3 regions of the Chryseobacterium wanjuense genome follow, and region 2 is predicted to be linked to each of the others. Evidence: riboswitches for the same ligand, from Rfam matches in the RefSeq annotation. Region 2 holds a riboswitch; each other region holds the start of a gene.
What was found. A riboswitch is a leader RNA that binds a small molecule or an ion and turns the genes downstream of it on or off. The one in region 2 is predicted to bind S-adenosylmethionine.
Positions count from the first base shown of each region.

Region 1: linked by a shared signal. The riboswitch ahead of BMX24_RS12375 (alpha/beta fold hydrolase) and the one ahead of BMX24_RS15710 (TonB-dependent receptor plug domain-containing protein) in region 2 are both predicted to bind S-adenosylmethionine.
Region 3: linked by a shared signal. The riboswitch ahead of BMX24_RS13135 (SusC/RagA family TonB-linked outer membrane protein) and the one ahead of BMX24_RS15710 (TonB-dependent receptor plug domain-containing protein) in region 2 are both predicted to bind S-adenosylmethionine.

Region 1 covers NZ_FOIU01000002.1:151,973-155,186, forward strand. The annotation lists gene BMX24_RS12370 (ACT domain-containing protein) at 1-1,029, opposite strand, end outside; gene BMX24_RS12375 (alpha/beta fold hydrolase) at 1,031-1,969, opposite strand; SAM riboswitch class I at 2,028-2,133, opposite strand; gene BMX24_RS12380 (MGH1-like glycoside hydrolase domain-containing protein) at 2,322-3,214, shown strand, end outside.
Region 2 covers NZ_FOIU01000002.1:854,740-857,953, forward strand. The annotation lists gene BMX24_RS15705 (alpha-amylase family glycosyl hydrolase) at 1-1,133, shown strand, start outside; SAM riboswitch class I at 1,270-1,376, shown strand; gene BMX24_RS15710 (TonB-dependent receptor plug domain-containing protein) at 1,472-3,214, shown strand, end outside.
Region 3 covers NZ_FOIU01000002.1:302,299-305,512, reverse strand. The annotation lists gene pckA (phosphoenolpyruvate carboxykinase (ATP)) at 1-92, shown strand, start outside; gene BMX24_RS13140 (type II 3-dehydroquinate dehydratase) at 334-744, opposite strand; SAM riboswitch class I at 1,235-1,331, shown strand; gene BMX24_RS13135 (SusC/RagA family TonB-linked outer membrane protein) at 1,415-3,214, shown strand, end outside.

The DNA of each region.
Region 1 (3,214 bases), 700 kb from region 2:
ATCGTCCCTTAAAGAAAAATTGTTGAAAACATAGCTCAATGTTCCTGAGAATACCCCTTTAATTCTTGTGATATTTTCGCCTGAAAGGTGTAGAAGTTTAATCGTGTCGATTAACGGCAACCCTGCACCAACATTGGTTTCGTATAGGTAACGTCTATTATTTTTGTTCAACGTATATCTTAGTTTACGATATTCTTCGATCGGAAGCGTGTTGAAAATTTTATTGGAAGAAACCAGATCGAAACCGTTTTCTGCCAATGTATGATAGTTGTGGACAAAATCTTTACTCGCCGTATTATCCACAACAATAAGGTTTTCCAGTTGGTTTTCTTTTGAGAATTTAATTAATTCCTGAACGTCCGATGGACTTTCTGCCGTTAAAACCTCATCATTCCAATTGTTATCAAAACCTTTTTTGTTGAAAGCTATTTTCCTGGAATTGGCAACGGCTACCACTTTAAGATCAATTTTTTTACGTCTTTTGATTTCATCTGAAGATTCTAAAACCTGCTCTATTAGCGTCTTTCCAACGTTCCCATGACCGATGATTGCCAGATGAACGGTTTTTGGCTTTTTAGAAATTTCAGATTCGATGATATTTTTTGCTTTTTCGTCTTGCGAAGAAGTTACAACGATATTTACACGTCCTTCACTCGCTACTTGATTTAAAAGTAACGGGAAAACGTTGTTTCTGGCTAATTCTGCCAATATTTTATTAAAATCTTCTGCAACAAAACCTATCACAGAAACATTATTGATGCTATAAATCTGAGAAACTTTCCCTGATTTTCTTTCTGCTTCGAATTCGTCAATCAGACAATTTACCGCTTTTTCAGAATCATTTTCATGAACCAAAATGGATAATCCGTTTTCGATAGCCTGCTGAGAAATTACCCCAACACTGATTCGCGCCAATGTAAGCGCTTTAAAAATTCGTCCGTCAATCCCGATTTCGCCCAGGAAATCTTCCCCTTCAAATTTGATGATTGATCTGTTTTTTAAAAATTTTATTTCGTTAGCATTTTTCATTCTACAAAATATTTTTAATGATGTTATTTAATTGTTCGTATTCCATTAAGAAGGCATCGTGCCCGTGAATTGATTTGATCTCGTGATAGAAAACATTTTCCTTTTTCTTTGTAAGCTTTTCAAAGCACATTCGAATTTCAGAAGCGGGAAAAAATAAATCTGTATCAACGGAGATCATGTGCATTCGTGCCTGAATTTTTTCCAGTTGATTTTCTTCTGTATTTATATTCATCAGCAAATGATTCATCAGTTTGTAAGACTTTAAACTAAATCTTTTGTTTAAAGCATTTCCGTGATAAATTAACCAATCTTCCGAGTCCAATCTCTGTTTTTCCTGGTTGTATTTATTTTGAAATCTATCATTTAACGATTCCGGTGTTCGGTAGCACAACATGGCATGAATTCTTGCTTTTTGCAGCGGTTCATTATTTTGATTTAATAAAAATTTCTGAACCAGACATTGTGCATGAAGCCAATCGTGGGTTTTGAAATCGCAGGCAATAGGAATGAAAACTTCGGCAAGATTTGGTTTTTTTACCAGCATTTCCCAGCCGATTCCACCTCCCAGAGAACCTCCAATAATGGTGTGTAAACTTTTAATTTGTAAAATTTCAAGACCTTTTAAAAAGATATTGGCAATATCTGAAGGCGTGAAATCTTCGTATTCATCAATAAAAAATTCGTCATAGCCGTTTCCGGGAATGTTGAAACACAGAACTGTGTATTTATTCGTATCGATCACCTGATTTTCACCAATCAGTTTTTTCCACCATCCCTTTTCTCCTGAAACATCAGAATTTCCGGTTAAAGCATGATTAACTAAAATTATCGGTGCCGAAAACAGGTCTTTCCCGAAAAGCTGATAGCTCAACGGGATATTGTACTCCTTATTGGAATTTGTACGATACGAAAGATTAATATAGTTTAGTTCTGTTTTCAATTCTATTATTTTAATACAATTGAAAATGCCACAGGAAATGGCTGAAAAGAACTTCAGTAAGTTATCTGTCCAAATAATTTTGGTAGAACGTAGCACCTTCTTCGCTTTCGCAAAGGGTTGCTAAGGTTTCACAGGGTCTGTCCCTCAACCTTTCTTGATAACATTTTCAATATTTGAATGAACGAATGCTGCAAAGATAGAACTTTTCTTTTAAATATTTAAAAAAAATTAATTTAATATTTAAAACACCCTTCAATAAAGGATTTTAGGAGTAATATTAAATATTATTCAAATTCTTAAAGTTGGAATTATTTTTCAAAAAAACTACCTTCGTATAGAAAAATGATGAGATATGATTGCTGAAAAACAAAGATTACAAGATACGAACTGGAAAAACTGGGGACCTTACGTAAGCAACCGGCAATGGGGAAATGTACGTGAAGATTACAGCTCAAACGGCGATGCATGGAATTTCGCCAATCATAACAATGCAGAAAGCTACGCCTACCGTTGGGGTGAAGAAGGAATCGCGGGAATCTCTGATGCGAAGCAGCTTTTCTGTTTCGCCCTATCGTTCTGGAACAAGAAAGATAAAATGATCAAGGAACGCTTCTTCGGACTGAGCAATCCTCAGGGAAATCATGGAGAAGACATTAAAGAAATCTTTTATTATCTGGATAATACACCGACGCACAGCTATATGAAAATGGTGTACAAATATCCTATCAATGCTTTTCCTTACGATGATATCCGTACTGAAAACGGGAGACGCAGTAAAAAAGAACCGGAATACGAAATTTTTGATACCGGAATTTTCGATAAAGATGAATATTTCGATATTTTTATTGAATACGCCAAAGCCGATCACAACGATATTTTAATACGCGTAACGGTGTGCAACAGAAGCGAAACCGATGCACCGATTGTTATTGCGCCGACTGTCTGGTTTAGAAATAACTGGAAATGGGGCTACAATACTTACAAAGGACAGACACAGGCCTCTTATGAAGGCTGTATCGATATTCAGCATGACAGTGTTTCGATTAAAAAGTTTTATTCAAGAAACATCGGTGCAGGAAGTGTTTTTTGTGAAAATGAAACGAATACTCCTAAACTTTACGGGGCACCTTATCCGGGAAATACCTATTTTAAAGACGGAATTAACGACTATATCATCTACGGAAGCAATACCGTAAATCCTGAAAAAAGAGGAACGAAAGCTTCATTTTTATTGGATGAAATAAT
Region 2 (3,214 bases):
ATGCCGACAAACAATGGGCAATCGATCCGAATTCTTATATGATTTTTGAACATTTGGGAACCGATCAGGAAGAGCAGCAATGGGCAAATTACAGAATTGCAGAAGGAAAAGGCGTTATGCTTTGGAATAAGCAGACCGATCCTTACAACCAGAATACGATGGGCTACAAAGAAAACAGCAACTATGACAGAATGAATCATGCGCTTCACGGTTTTACTAATATGCATGCCGTAGGATACGGGGAAAGCCATGATGAAGAAAGATTAATGTTTAAAAATCTTGCTTATGGTGCAGTGAACGGAAGTTATGATGTTAAAAATTTAAACACTGCCCTTGAAAGAATGAAAACTTTCGGTGCTACATTCTTCACAATTCCCGGTCCGAAAATGATCTGGCAATTTGGAGAGTTGGGCTATGAATTCAGCATCAACAGATGTGCGGACGGATCTATCAACAGCGGCTGCAGAACAGATGAAAAACCTATCGCCTTCACTTTAGGATATGACACGAACGCCAATAGAAAAGCAGTGTATGATACTTGGGCGAAAATCATTAATATCAGAAACACCTATCCTGTATTTAAGTCAAAAACATACAGTGTAGAATCCAATAATCTTGCAAATGATCCGGATGGTTTGATTACAAGAATTTATGTGTATGATAATACGCTTACAAACGGAGTGAAAAATATTGTGGTTTTGGCGAATTATACGACTGCATCTCAAAATGTTGTGCCTTATTTTCCTTACACAGGGCAATGGCAGAATTTAAAGGATAATTCGATCTCAAATATCACTTCTACAACAGCTCCGATCACCCTTCTGCCAGGAGAATTCAGAATCTTTGGAAATTATGTGGGAAGCTTGTCGACCATCGATGAAAATGTTGAAAACAAATTATCACTACAGATTGCTGATAACCCTGTGAAGAATGGTTTGGCAAGATTAATTTACCACAAAGCCAAAAACGGAGAAATCACAATCTACGATATGAGCGGTAAAAAAATGGATTCATTTAAATTAAAAAATGAAGACGGAACCTATGAATTAAAAACAAATTATCAGACCGGAACTTATCTGGTGCATTTAAAATCTGAAACCGGAGTTGCCATTCAGAAGATGATTGTAAAATAAGATACAATTTGTAATTCTAATGACAAAAATAATAAATAAAGAGAGGTAGTTTCTACCTCTCTTTTCTATGGCATCAAGATTCACCATTCACAATTGACATTTTGCTGTTTTCAAAAATTAGTCTACCTTTGCAGTAGATTTATCAAGAAAGGTGGAGGGATTTGGCCCTGTGAAACCTTAGCAACCAACACAATTCCAGTGTGTAAAGGTGCTAATTCCAACCCGATCGGGGGAAGATAATGCCATGGCAATTCTGCTGTTATTCCATTTTCTTGAAGTCTTTGTGTCTACGGATTTTGTCCGTTCAGGTTTATTATTAATTTTGCAAAAAACAAAAGATGAAAAAACTAAGCATTTCAATTTTATTGCTTGGAGCAGTTTTCGCGTCAGCGCAGGAAAAGGAAAAAGAACAACAGATAGAGGACGTGATCATCGTCGGAAACCGTAATGCCAAACGCACGAAAGTGGAAACTCCGGTTCCGGTGGATGTGATCAATATCGAAAAAATACAAAAGTCTTCACCACAGATTACCGTTCAGGATTTATTAAATTATGTAATTCCGTCATTCAATTCCGTAAGACAATCGGCTTCCGATGGTACGGAACACATCGATCCCGTAACGTTGAGAGGAATGGGACCTGATCAGGTGCTGGTTTTGGTGAATGGTAAAAGAAGACATACAACATCTCTGGTTAATTATCAAAATACAGTCGGAAATGGTTCTGTAGGAACGGATTTAAGCACAATTCCGGTTATCGCCATCGACAGAATAGAAGTATTGAGAGACGGAGCGGCAGCTCAGTACGGTTCAGACGCCATTGCAGGGGTTATCAATATTATTCTTAAAAAAGATATCGGTGGATCAGCCAGCTTAAATTACGGAATAACAGGAAGAAACGACGGAGAAACATATCAGGCAGGAGTAAATTACGGAGCTTCTCTTGGAAAAAAAGGAAGTTATATCAATCTCTCTTTACAATTAAACCAAAGAGGAAAAACAATACGAACACAAAATCATAATCTTGATATTTTCGGAAGTAATTTTGCCTATGATTTCGCTGCAGATCCGGCGGCGGCAAGAGCTGCGGATGATGCCATCATCAAAGAAAGAGGCTTAACCCGTGATGATTTCAATTTCCAGATCGGGGATGCTCAAATAAAGCAGGCACAGCTGTTTTTCAATTCAGAATATTCTTTTAATGATCATCTGAAATTTTATTCTTTTGGAGGATTCAGTATTAAAGAAGGGGAGGGTTTTGGTTTCAGAAGGCTTCCAAGCGAGACTTCCAATGTTGTGGCGGAACTTTATCCCAACGGATTTCAGCCGGTTTTAGGATCAAAGGTGTATGATCTGTCTTATGCCATCGGATTAAAATATAATAAAAATGACTGGTTTTTTGATTTGAGCAATACTTTCGGAAATAATATTTTTAATTATAATGTAAGCAACACAAACAATGCATCATTAGGAATAAAATCACCTACAAGTTTTTATGCCGGAGCACACAGTTTCCTTCAAAATACCATTAATCTTGATGTTTCTAAAAATATTAAGAATTTCAATGTGGCTTTCGGAGGAGAATTCAGGTTTGAACAGTATGAAATAAAAGCCGGAGATGAAGCATCTTACGCGAGATATGACATTTACGGAAATTTGGTGACGGCTTCCACTCCTTCTGGTGATATTATCGGAGCTGGCGGCTCACAATCGTTCATTGGTTTTTCACCGAAAAATGCTTTGTCTAAATCGAGAAATTCAACAGCTGTTTATGCGGATGTTTCCTATGATTTAGATAAAAAATTAAATATTGATCTGGCCGGAAGATTCGAGAATTACTCGGATTTTGGAAGTACATTGAACGGGAAATTGGCGGTGAGATACGAATTTGTGAAAAACTATGCGATTCGTGCTGCGGTAGGAACGGGTTTCAGAGCGCCATCTTTGCAGCAGCAGTATTTTAATAATTCTTATGCAGACATCTCAACAACCGGAGACGGAATTGTAACAAAAGGAATTTTCACGAATTACAGTAAGGCTGCGGAAGTTTTAGGCTTTGATAAATTAAAACAGGAAACTTCT
Region 3 (3,214 bases), 550 kb from region 2:
ACATCAAAAACTTTGATCAGTATTGTAATACGGAAGAAGGCAAAAAACTTATCGCCTGCGGACCTCAATTGCAACAGCAGACAACAAACTAAAAATAGAAATCCTCATCAATTGATGAGGATTTTTTATGAAATATCTTTTAAATGCTTCGACAGGCTCAGCATGGCATTCCTAATACTAACTGTTTACTTCTAACAGCATATTTTTAGCGATGTCATGCTGAGGTTCTCGAAGCATATGTTTTTAAATAAATTTTAAGTTGATTTGAAAATTTTTACGTTCAAAATATGCACAAACATCTGTGTAAATCTGCATAATCTGAGGGAAATAAAGTTAAGATTTCAAACTCAAAATCGCCAATCGATACCCATCCATTCCAAATCCGGACAAAACCGCATCCGTATTCGCCGCTGTCACAGATTTCTGACGAAATTCTTCTCTTTTATAAATATTACTAATGTGAACCTCCACTTTTTGCTTCTGGATATTCTTTAAACAATCTGCAATTGCATAAGAATAATGCGTAAAAGCTCCCGGATTAATGATCAAAGCATCAAAATCATCTTCTTGAAGCTTGTTGATAATTTCCCCTTCAATATTGGATTGATAATATTTCAGTTCATGCGAAGGAAATTCAGATCTTAAATTTTCTAAATAATCTTCCATTGAAGTTGTTCCGTAAATTTCTGGTTCTCTTGTGCCTAACAAGTTCAGATTGGGGCCGTTTACTATTAAAACTTTCATTCTATAAAATTAAAAAGTTTTTTGAATTATCCTACGTCAGTTCGAGTGTTTTTCGTAATGAAATGTAGAAAAATGTATCGAGAACTCTTTATTATATTGAATTCCTTTTAAGAAAATAGAAAGAATTTTTCTAATCGCCGTGTAAGCAAAGATTTGATGTATATCGCAAATTTTTTTTCGTTCGCAACGGTGTTTCATCCGGTTAAAATTTATGCTATCATTTGCTGAACAAAGTGCCTTTGCGAACAAAAAAATATAAACACAAATTGAATTATACCTTGCGCTCGTTGTATCTAAATTAAAATTTCCTCATTACATTATTTTTAATGATATTTCTCATATTTGAAAATTTAACATTTATCCGTAACTGTTTATTTTATTGGATTTTAAAATAAAATTAACTTAATTTTTAAAAAATTATATTTAAAATTTTAAAAGTCTACTTGTTTTATAGACTAATTGTTTTTAGATTTGCACCCATATTTCGATCGGCTTATAAAGAAAGATGGAGGGAACTGACCCTGTGAAATCTTAACAACCTGCGGAAAGCAAGGTGTTACATTCAGCCTTTAAAGGAAAAATAAGCATTTGGTTAATCGTATTTATCGATGCCCTTTGCTGTCTTTTCTGCAAAGGGTTAATTTTTAATATTTGATAAATGAAATTGATTATGGTTAACAAAAATTTAATTAATTCTAAAAATTGGATTCCGCCAGTCGCTGCATTTTTCTTAGGAATTGCTCAGGTGAACGGACAGGAAACTAAAAAAGATACACTTCAGGAAAGAGAAATTGATGAAGTCGTAGTAGTTGCCTACGGAAAAGCTAAAAAAACAAGTTATACAGGTTCGGTAGCAACAATTTCGAGTGAGAAAATCAACAACAGACCGGTAACCAACATTACAAAAGCATTGGAAGGTCAGGTTCCGGGACTTCAGGCGGTGAGTTCTTCTGGACAGCCGGGGTCTACAGCATCCATCAGGATTCGTGGAATTGGTTCTGTCAGCGCATCGAGCAATCCATTATTTGTAGTAGACGGAATTCCTTTCGACGGAAACATCAACTCGATCAGTCCCAACGATATCGAATCGATCAGTGTTCTGAAAGATGCCACGGCAAGCTCATTATACGGTTCCAGAGGTGCAAATGGTGTGATCATCGTTACCACAAAATCCGGTAAAAAAGGTGAGGCGAGAGTAAACTTCAATATAAGCCAGGGTTTCTCAAGCAGAGCGGTGAAGGATTATGAACAGGTAAGCACAGATCAATACTACGAATTGTATTGGGAAGCGTTGAGAAATGGGTATAAATCCGGCCAGATTTCTTCTCAGCAGGCGGCGCAAATGGCAACGGATAATTTGGTAAACGCTTTGGGAATCAATCCATACGGAACCAATTATGCAAAACCGGTCGGAACAGACGGAAAACTTTTGCCGGGCGCAACTCCTTTATGGAATGACAACTGGAAAGATATTTTACAGCGGGTAGCATCAAGAAATCAGGTCGATCTGGATTTCAGTGGAGGAAATGAAAAAAGCAATTATTATTTTTCCTTAGGGTATTTGGATGACAAAGGAATCGCGATAGAATCAGGTTTCAGAAAATACAGCACGAGATTGAAAATCAATTCAGAAGTCAAAAAATGGTTGAATGTCGGAGCAAATTTAGCTTACACGAATAGCCTTCAGGAAGCACCGCCTTCATCGGATTCGAGAACAGATAACGTGATTAATGCAGCGAGAGTCATTCCGTCTTTTTATCCTTATTACGAAAGAAATTCTGATGGAAGCTATAAATTGGATGCCAACGGAAATTACATCTACGATTTCGGAAAATACAGACCTACAAGCGCTTTACAGAATGAAAATGCCGCAGCAACATTGCCTTTAGATAAAAATGAAAACAGAGAAGATAACTTTTCAGGAAAAGGTTTTGCAGAATTTACTTTCTTGCCGGAATTAAAATTTAAAACAAGTTTCTCTGTTGATTTAGTGAATTATAACGGTCATTATTACACCAACCCATTGTTGGGTGAAGGTGCTGAAATCGGAGGTTCGGTTACGAAAACCAATTCGAGAACGCTGTCTTACACGACAAGTAATATTTTAACCTACGATAAAAAATTCGGACAGCACCACATCAATATTTTGGGTGGTCAGGAGTTTTATCATTATGAATATCAGACCATTTCAGGAAGCAGAAGCCAGTTTTCGCTGCCGTATTATTATGAGCCTGATGCCGCAGCTTTACTAGGTGGTTTCAGCGGAAACAGTGACAAATTGGGATTATTAAGTTTCTTAGGAAAAGCAGAATACGATTATCAGAACAAATATTTCGTTTCGGGATCGGTAAGAGCAGACGGTTCATCAAGATTTTCTCCGGAAAACAGATGGGGAACGTTCTGGTCTGTTGGTGGTTCCTGGAAAGCATCGAATGAAGATTTTATTAAAAGTTTAAATTTTTTCAATCAA